2 regions of the Paeniglutamicibacter sp. ZC-3 genome follow, and region 2 is predicted to be linked to the other one. Evidence: riboswitches for the same ligand, from Rfam matches in the RefSeq annotation. Region 2 holds a riboswitch; the other holds the start of a gene.
The links. A riboswitch is a leader RNA that binds a small molecule or an ion and turns the genes downstream of it on or off. The one in region 2 is predicted to bind cyclic di-AMP.
Positions count from the first base shown of each region.

Region 1: it holds a riboswitch for cyclic di-AMP, as region 2 does, so the genes downstream of both, OIU93_RS16215 (M23 family metallopeptidase) here and OIU93_RS18325 (C40 family peptidase) in region 2, are expected to answer to the same signal.

Region 1 is NZ_JAOYTG010000018.1:48,076-52,557, reverse strand. Features, by position in the region: gene OIU93_RS16225 (acyl-CoA thioesterase) at 1-793, opposite strand, end outside; gene OIU93_RS16220 (NAD(P)H-dependent oxidoreductase) at 905-1,459, opposite strand; gene OIU93_RS16215 (M23 family metallopeptidase) at 1,714-2,520, opposite strand; cyclic di-AMP (ydaO/yuaA leader) riboswitch at 2,755-2,948, opposite strand; gene OIU93_RS16210 (ATP-dependent Clp protease ATP-binding subunit) at 3,746-4,482, shown strand, end outside.
Region 2 is NZ_JAOYTG010000024.1:55,974-60,455, forward strand. Features, by position in the region: gene ccsB (c-type cytochrome biogenesis protein CcsB) at 1-6, shown strand, start outside; gene OIU93_RS18320 (glycoside hydrolase family 16 protein) at 347-1,192, opposite strand; gene OIU93_RS18325 (C40 family peptidase) at 1,658-2,524, opposite strand; cyclic di-AMP (ydaO/yuaA leader) riboswitch at 2,530-2,708, opposite strand; gene OIU93_RS18330 (M23 family metallopeptidase) at 2,811-3,641, opposite strand; cyclic di-AMP (ydaO/yuaA leader) riboswitch at 3,822-4,002, opposite strand.

The DNA of each region.
Region 1 (4,482 bases), on a different contig from region 2:
TCATGCACTGGGTGGTGTCGCGCCACTGAGTTTCGCGGGGGTCCCGGGCGCGCACGTGCACGGCGATGTGCATGGAATGCGGTCCGGTGTGGATCAGCCGCGCCTCGAGCTCGACGACGTCGCCGATGTGGATGGGATTGGTGAAGTGGATGCCCCCGGAATAGACGGCCACCGCATCATCCCCGCACCACCCCATGGCGCAGGCCCGGGCGACCTCGTCGATCCAGCGCATCACGATCCCGCCGTGTGCGTTCCCTCCCCAGTTCACGTCCGTCGGGGAGGCCAGGAACCTGAACTTCTCGCGAGGCGCGGTGCCGGCCTCCGTGTACTCCTGCGCCAGCATGGCCTGGCGGATCTCGGCGCGCGCGGCCACGCGGTCGGCCGCCCCATGTGCCAGTTGGGCCGCTGCGGCATCGGCCGGCTTCCAGGGCGGGACCACCTTGGCGCGGCGTTGCTCGTCCATTGCCACGAAGACCAGGATGCAGTCCATGGCGGGCTTGAAGACGCGTTCGCGCACGTCGGCGGCGTCGACGGTGACCACCACCTGCATGCTGCTGCGCCCGGTGTGCACGATCCGGGCGGTGACCTCGATCAGGTCGCCGTTTTCGATGGGCCGGGTGAAGTGGACGTTCCCGACGTAGGCGGTGACGCAGTACCCCCCGGAGTAGCCGACGGCGCAGGCGTAGCCGGCCTTGTCGATCCACTCGAGCACGCGCCCGGCCTGGACCGTGAGCCCGTCTTCGGAAACATCGGTCGGTGCGGCCAGGAAGCGCAGCGTCATCACGTCGTTCATGTGCCAATACTAGCCATGTGCCGCCGCAGCAGACGCTTGTGGCCGGCACCCGAAACAGGTACCGGCCACAGGTGCACTCTTCGACCCCGAAGGGTCAATGCCATTTCTGGACTAGTTGCTTTCGGCGGCGGCGCGGATGCCCTCGAGCACTGCCGAAACCTGGCCGACAACCTCTGCGTCGTCCATCGGGTGGGTCTCGGCGAAGCGGACCAGCGAACCCGGGATGGAGAGCTTGACGTCTTCCAGCACGGTGGCGCCGGCGATGCCGACGGCCTTGCGGGCCTCGTCCTGGGCCCACACGCCACCGAACTGGCCGTAGGCGGTGCCGATGACGGCGGCGGGCTTGCCGAAGACGGCACCGGCGCCCATCGGGCGGGAAAGCCAGTCGATGGCGTTCTTCAGCACTGCAGGCATGGTGCCGTTGTACTCGGGGGAAACCAGCAGCAGGGCGTCGGCCGCACCGGCGGCTTCGCGCAGCGCGACGGCAGCAGCCGGAACCTGTCCCTCGACGTCGATGTCCTCGTTGTAGAACGGAATGTCCTCGATGCCGGCGTAAAGGTTTACCTCAACGCCCTCAGGGGCGTTCGCGACGGTGGCCTCGGCCAGCTGCTGGTTGGTGGAACCGTTGCGGAGGGAACCGACGAGGGTCAGGACGGTGGTTGCCATAAGAGGAAGTCTCCTGTTTTTTCGGGGGGTGCTGCTTGATGCGTCAATCAATGTCAACCACGCAATGGGCATCTCGATTCCCCACACGGCCGTGACGAGCAACACATTCTTGGATGCTCGGAAGCGGCCGCGTAGGGAGAATCGTGGGCGTTCTTGCGGTCATTGCCGTGGTGATCTGGATCGTTTCAGCTTTGCAGGACGCCTTCTCGAGGTATACGAAATGAAGTCCGCCAAAAATCGGCGAGTCCTGGCCGTTATAGCCAGCCCTCGGGATTGACCCACTTGCCGTTGACGATGACCTCGAGGTGCAGGTGGGGGCCTGTTGAGTTGCCCGTGCTGCCAGCCAGGGCGACGACCTCGCCGCGCCCGACCTTTTGTCCCACGGACACCTTGAGGGCCGAGTTGTGGTTGTAGCTGGTTTCCAGCCCGTTGCCGTGGTCGATTTTGACGCGGTTGCCGGAGTGGCCGGCCCATTCGGCCTGCACGACGGTGCCGGCGGCGCTTGCCTTGATCGGCGTACCCATGGGAACTGCGTAGTCCAGGCCGTTGTGGTTCATGTACCCCGGACCGGTCGGGTTCTTGCGGAAACCAAAGCGCGACGTCAACCGGATGCTGTCCACCGGCTGGGCGAGCTTGGTGACTTTTCCGGTGTCAGCGGTGGCGGCGGGCGCCGGCTTGGCGTCCTTGGCGACCTTTGCGGCGGCAACGGTCGTGACAGGGGCCGGCTTCTTTTCCTTCTTTTCCACCTTGATGAACTTGCTGGTCACCGAGGCGCGATCGACCGTGAGCTTGTCGCTGGCCGGGGCTTTGACATCCGCGACGGCGGTCTGGGCGACGCGCTGGGGCTCTGGGGCAACCTCCTCGGCCTCCTGCGCGGGGGCGGCAGCGAATGCCAGGGCGGACACGGCGGCGACTGCTGCGAGCTTGTGCGCCAACCCGAGGCGGGGGCGCCGGTTCCGGGGGGCGAACTTCCGAACGCTGTCCAGTTTGCCGGCTTCCGCAGGCATCGGCAGGGGCACCGACTGTGCACCAGATGCGGAAGGGACTTCGGCGGCGGCCATGGATGAAGCGTCCGGGGCCGCTCCATAGCGGAGGCTTGCCACGAATCGGCGGCCGGCATACTCCGTGTCATTCGGGGATTGCGCGGAATCCGGGACCGCGCCGAGTGCGCGGCGGCCCGACCGCCGGGAAGTGTTTTCGCCGTTCGCGATTTGCTCCATGGAAGCGTTGGCGGGCTTGGCATCAACGGGGCCGGACGCGCGGCGGCGCGCGGAATTATGGTGCTGGGTCAAATGATTACCTCTCATGTATCGCCTGCGAAGTTAGCTGTCGGATTCGAGTCATGAGATTAACTCGGCCGAGCCCACCAAGGTGGACTCAACTTCACCCCGAGATCCATGGTGCAAGACCAGGATCGGTTGATTGGGTCCTCCGCCCCTACCGGGAATTTTTACTCCGCGATCCGCCGGTAGGGTTGGGCGAACCGGATCGGGACTGGGTTGCCTAGATGCGACCCGATGTAAAACCCTACGAGGGTAAATACAAAAGTTACAATTCCGTTATCAATCCATGCGGCGGACAAATACGTGGATGCCGACACCGGTCGATGGCTCTCGCTACCTCGATCCCGTATACCCGCACAAGTGCGGACTTCCGGCCCTTTCCATGGTGACTAGGAGCCCGGTCGGATGGCGTCATAGTAGGGCTGCGCCAGCAGCCCGGATTCCATCTGGATGGCAATAGTCAGGAGCTCCCCCGGGACGGTAGCTTAAATGTGATCAAGTAGACGGTGGGCCCGGGCTCTGCGGCGGCGCGGATGGTGCAGTCCAAGCCGGTCGTCGGGCTGATTCCCTCCATTGCGGATCACCACGCCTTCAACCAGTTGCGGATAATGCGGCAGGTTCAGTAGGTGAAGACCCGCAAATCCATCCTGGGTTGGACCTTCTTCCTTAACGGGAACATTGTGGCCGCGGCGAAGTCCTTGTTGATGGACAGGACTATCACCTGCCTGCGTCTCGGCGTGCGGAAAAGGGAACACTGGCACCTCCACGCCTCGGGCAAGAAGGACCACCGTCCCCCACCAGCCGCTTGCCTGAAGGGCAAGCGGCTGGTGACACCCTGAAGCAGGCATATTCCGTGCTGCCGTGCTGAAAGCATCTCCAGGCCGTCGCCCCCGGCATCTCGCCGTCGGCGAACATTGCCCCGCCGGAATCATGCCCGGGAATATCCTGTTGGCATCCGCGTTAACTTGAGCCAAGAGCACTCAAGTATCCAATAGGAGGAAACATGCCAGCATTCTTTGGCCCATCCGGCGCCGGCAACGGCTCTTTCGAGGATTTCCTGGCGCGCTACCTGCAAGGCCAGCGCACCAGCCGCTTCGGGCGCCCCGTCGACATCACCCGACTGCTCAGCCGCCACACGCACGAGGTACTGACCCGTGCCGCGCAATTCGCCGTTGAACACGGCCACACCGACATCGACGCGCTGCACTTGCTGCGCGTGATGCTCGAGATCGAGCCCGTCGACGAGGCCCTGCGCCGCTCCGGGGCCGACGCCGGAGCGATTGCCCGCGACGCCGAACAGCGCTTGCCCGAATCCGGGCCGCGACACTCCGAATCCGCTCCCGCGCTGACCCCATCGGCCCAGCGCGCCCTGCTCGACGCCTACCAGGTCGCCCGCGCCTTCGGCTCAACCTACATCGATCCCGAACACCTGTTCCTGGCGTTCGTGCTCAACACCGAATCCCCGGCCGGGCAGGTGCTCGGCGCCGCCGGAGTCACTCCGCAGACCCTGCAGGCCGCCGCCGAGGGTGCCGAACAACAACGCTCCGGTTCATCTCCGACCCAGCGGAAATCCGCCGAGGCCAACCAGCCCGCCAAGGGTGAGACGCCACTGCTGGAGAAATTCGGCATGGACCTGACCGCCCGGGCCGCCGAGGACGGGCTGGACCCGGTGATCGGCCGCACGCAGGAGATCGAGCAGACCATCGAGATCCTGGCCCGGCGCACGAAGAACAACCCGGT
Region 2 (4,482 bases):
GTCTAGACCACCGTCCGCGGGAACCGTGGCGGGCCTGACCGCCTGCCAAGGCGTGCACACACTCGGGGTCGCGGATGTGGAGTTTCCCTGGGCGTTTACGTAGCCGATGATGTTCGCGACAACAGTGGAGGCCAGCAGGATCCAGGCGACGATCTTGGGTTCCGGGAGTGGGTGTCGCGGTGGGGGCGGGTGCGTTCCATTTGGCGCCCCACCCCCCGCCGCGACATCCGTGCACCAAAATCCGACATGCAAGAGGTTGGCCCGGTCCCCGGAAACAGAGCGTCTGTTCTGGGCCGCAACGGATTGCGCATTCGCGCCAGTAGGAGGCGATCAGACCGATGCCAGGTCAGCCATTGCGACGAATCCGGACATGGTCAATGCTCAGGGTCGCCGGGAACTGGGTGCTTTCGTCCGGGTCTCCCGGGTACTCGCCCCCGACGGCGAGGTTCATCACCAGATACATCGGCTCGTCCGGCACCTGCTTGCCGTCCAGTCGCCATACCCGCTTTCCGTCGAGGATGAAATCCAGCCTGCCCGGGGACCAGTCCAGGCCGATGGTGTGCCAGCCGTCGGCCAGGGAAGCGCCTCCCGGCAGGAGGTAATCCTTTCCGATGGATGGGGCCGACCTGTCCTTGGGATGCAGGTGCATCCGCAGGCGACCAGGATCCTCGCCGGTGACTTCCAACATGTCTATTTCGGGCCGGGAGTCTTGGCTGGCGGGAAGCAGCCAGATGGCGGGCCACAGGCCGCGGCCTGCAGGAAGGCGAAACCGGACTTCCACCGCCCCATACGTGAATGCAAGCTTGGGCCCCATCTGGTGGGCCGGCGGCCCGGTGGTCACCATGCCCGAAGCGAAGGCATAGCTTTTGCCGTCGGATGCGGATATCGCACTGCGCGCAGCGGTCAGGTGAAGCGCCCCTTCGGAGACCTTGACCTGTTGCGGAAGATACCATTCAAGTTCATCGTTGGTAGCAATCGTGCATCCGTCGTCCTGCCACCAATGGCACGTATTCCAGAGGGCGGTATCCAGCGTGTTTCCGTCGAACCTCTCGTCCAGCAGGATCCCATCCTTGGAAGCCGCGCCAGGGCGGGTTTCAGGGATCGGATCCTGGGAAGAACATCCTGCCAACAGCAGCCCCAGCCCGATGCATCCGGCCATGGCCCCAACACGGAATTCGTTCCTCCTGCGCATTTCCCGATGCTAGCCGCAGCGATCGCGCCCAGCAATGTGTGCGTTGCTACCGCCCGTGCATTCCTTGCAAGCTCACAGGTTGTTGCCGACGGGACCGCGCGTGCAGAGGCCCGTTACCAGGCGGGGTCTCCATCTATCAGAACACTGAGCCTTCCGGCCTTCGGGATACCCCGGACATGACTTTGCGGGGCCTCATGGACGATCGGCATCTGGCCGGCATGGGAACTCCTACAGATCCCTCCACCACAAACGGTACATATCCCTTTTCGACGCGATAAGGGTTCGGTGGGGGTTTTCGGAGGGGAATTTACCGTCGTGTCGGCTGTCCTGCGACTATTTATCAAAAGTGGCGTTTTGATCGCTGGCGTGATGCCAAGAACCAGCCATTTGAAAAATCCTTGTAAAAAGAAACGGGGCCCCCGATCGATCCTTGCGGATCGATCGGGGGCCCCGGAACGCCTGTGCTTAGCCCTTGAGGGTGTAGTACCCGTAGAGGGGGTTACGCGTAACATCGTGGAGCAGGGTGTCCGTCGTCGGATTCTGCGCACCGATCATCTTGCCGCCACCGAGGTAGATGCCGACGTGGCCGCCACCGTTCTGGAAGACGAGGTCGCCCGGCTTCGGGGAGCTGGTGCGAACGAACTGGCCCGATGCGCGGATGGCCGAGGTGCCGCGGGCGATGTTGATGCCGTGCTGTGCGTAGACGTACTTGACGAAGCCGGAGCAGTCCCAGCCCGAGGGGGTGTTGCCGCCCCAGACGTAGGGAACACCTCCGTACTTGGCCGCGGTTGCCGCGATGCCGGAGAGGTTGGCGGTGTTCATCGAGTCGCTCTTGACCTTGGGGGCCTCGGCGGCCTTAGGGGCGGAATCTCGGTTCGAGCGGGTCATCGGAGCGCTGGCGTCCGAGGCGCTGCTGGCACGGGTCGCCGGAGCGGTGGACTTCGAGTTGGTGCTGGCACGGGTCACCGGAGCGGTGTCGTTGGAGCGCGGGGTAACTTCCTCGGCCACGGCGACGACGACCGGGGCGGGTGCCGGCTTGGAGGTGAACGCTGCGCGCTCGATGTTCAGGTCCTTGGACGCCGAGACCGAAACGGCCTTGACGGCTACGCGCTCCGGGCTAAGCCCTTCAACGGGAACGGCGCTTGCTTCGCGGGAAACATCACCCTGGGCGGGAACGCCCAAAGTGAGGACCAGGCCGGATGCGGCGGCAACGACTGCTGCCTGGCGGCCAACCGAACCAGCGTTCGAGGCAACGGCCTTTGAGATGGATTCGAGGGGGTTGGTCCGAACCGGGGTCGCGCGGTGGCGGCCCAATGCTTGACGTGTAGTCACGTAGTAATGCCTCTCCTGATGCCTGCGAGGTGAGCTGTCGGGTTCGAGTGGGAGTCACTCGGCAATCCGGTCGCCAGGCCGAACCACTTAACCCCAAGGCTTCCTGTGTGGAAACCGAATGTGGGTCCCCCGCCACTGCCAAACGAGTAAGTGAACGGACACCGTGGGCTGGCAGTGCTCGGCACTTCCCGCGGCGGTGAACAGGGTTGATCCCCGATCACTTACTTAGAATATATGAAGCTAATCCACAAGTCACGTTTTGGTCACGGAACAGTGACAATTGCCGTTATAACCAGCTTTCGGGGTTTACCCACTTGCCGTTGACGATGACCTCGAGGTGGACGTGGCAACCGGTCGAGTTGCCCGTGGTGCCGACAAGCGCGACAACTTCTCCGCGCTTGACCTTTTGTCCCACGGACACCTTGAGGGCCGAATTGTGGTTGTAGCTGGTCTCCAGCCCGTTGCCATGGTCGATCTGCACGCGGTTGCCGGAGTGGCCGGCAAACTCGGACTGCACGACGGTGCCGGCGGCACTGGCCTTCACAGGGGTCCCGCACGCGGCCCCATAGTCCAGCCCGTTGTGGTTCATGAAACCCGGGCCGGTCGGATTCTTCCGGAACCCGAAACGCGAAGTCAATCGCACGGTGTCCAACGGTTGGGCCAGGACCCCGCCGCTTTCGACTTTGGTGACGTCGCCGCCGGAAGCGGTCACGACCGTTGCCAGCTTGTCTTCCTCGGTGAACTCGCTGGTCAGCGAGGCGCGCTCGATCTTGACCTCGTCGTCGGCCGGGGCCGTGACATCTGCTACAGCAGTCTGGGCGACGCGCTGGGTCTCCGAGGCAGCTTCCTCGACATCCTGCCCCGGGGTGATGGCGGCGAATGCCAGGCCGGAAACGGCTGCGACTGCTGCGATCATGTGCGCATACCCAAGTCGGGGGCGTTGCGTCCGGGGCTCGAACTTTAGGACATTGTCCAGCTCGTCGACTTCGGTGGGCGCGGCAACCGAAGTCGTGGGAGCAACCAGGGGAGTAGGAATTTCGCTGGCGGCAATTGCGTCCGCATCCGGGGATGCGCCGTAGCGCAGGCCCGCCGCAAAGCGGCGGCCAAGGTACTGCATGCTGTCGGGGGCCTCAACGGAGTCCGGGACCGCGCTCAGGGCGCGTCGACCGGAACGTCGGGAAGTGTTTTCACCGATCGGTGCGGTGTCCGCGATCTGCTCTAGTGAACCGTCAGCAGGCGTAGCATCAACGGGTCCGGAAGCACTACGGCGGCCGGGAGTGTGCTGCTGAGTCAAATGTCTACCTCTCATGTATCGCCTGCGAAGTTAGCTGTCGGATTCGAGTCATGAGATCAACTCGGCTGAGCCTATATAGTGGACTCAGCTTCACCCCAAGATCCGTGGTCCAAGACCAGGAACGGTTGAATGGGTCCTCCGCCCCCACCGGGAATTCTTGCTCCGCGATCCGCCGGTAGGGTTATGCGAATCGGATCGGGACGGATTTGCGTAAGTGAAACCCAACGTCTAACTCTACCGGGGTATATACAGAAAGTTACAATTCCGTTATCAATCCATGCGACGGGCAAACGCGTGGCCTCGGGCTTCGGGCGAAAGTGAGGCCATGGGATTCATTCGCGAATACGGCCGCCGACCTCGCCTACGGCTGGTTCCGTTCTTCCCCCTTTCCGCGTGTTCATGTGTCAGAACACGTCCAATCCCGCCTTGGTCCTACATGTGTGGCAGCAACGGATCGCCGAAGTGATAGGTGAAGAGTAGGGAAAGGCCGGCATAGCGGTTGTGAGGTTCATCCGTTTCAAGGGCAGCCCCTGGAAGAAGTCCTCATCTACGCAGACGACCACGGATGCTTCGACTGGAAACGACGCTCTGATAAGCTCTTTCTAGGCGACTGCAGGTTTTTTGAACGGAGCTTGCAGTCGCTGTAACGGTGAGACCTAAATCC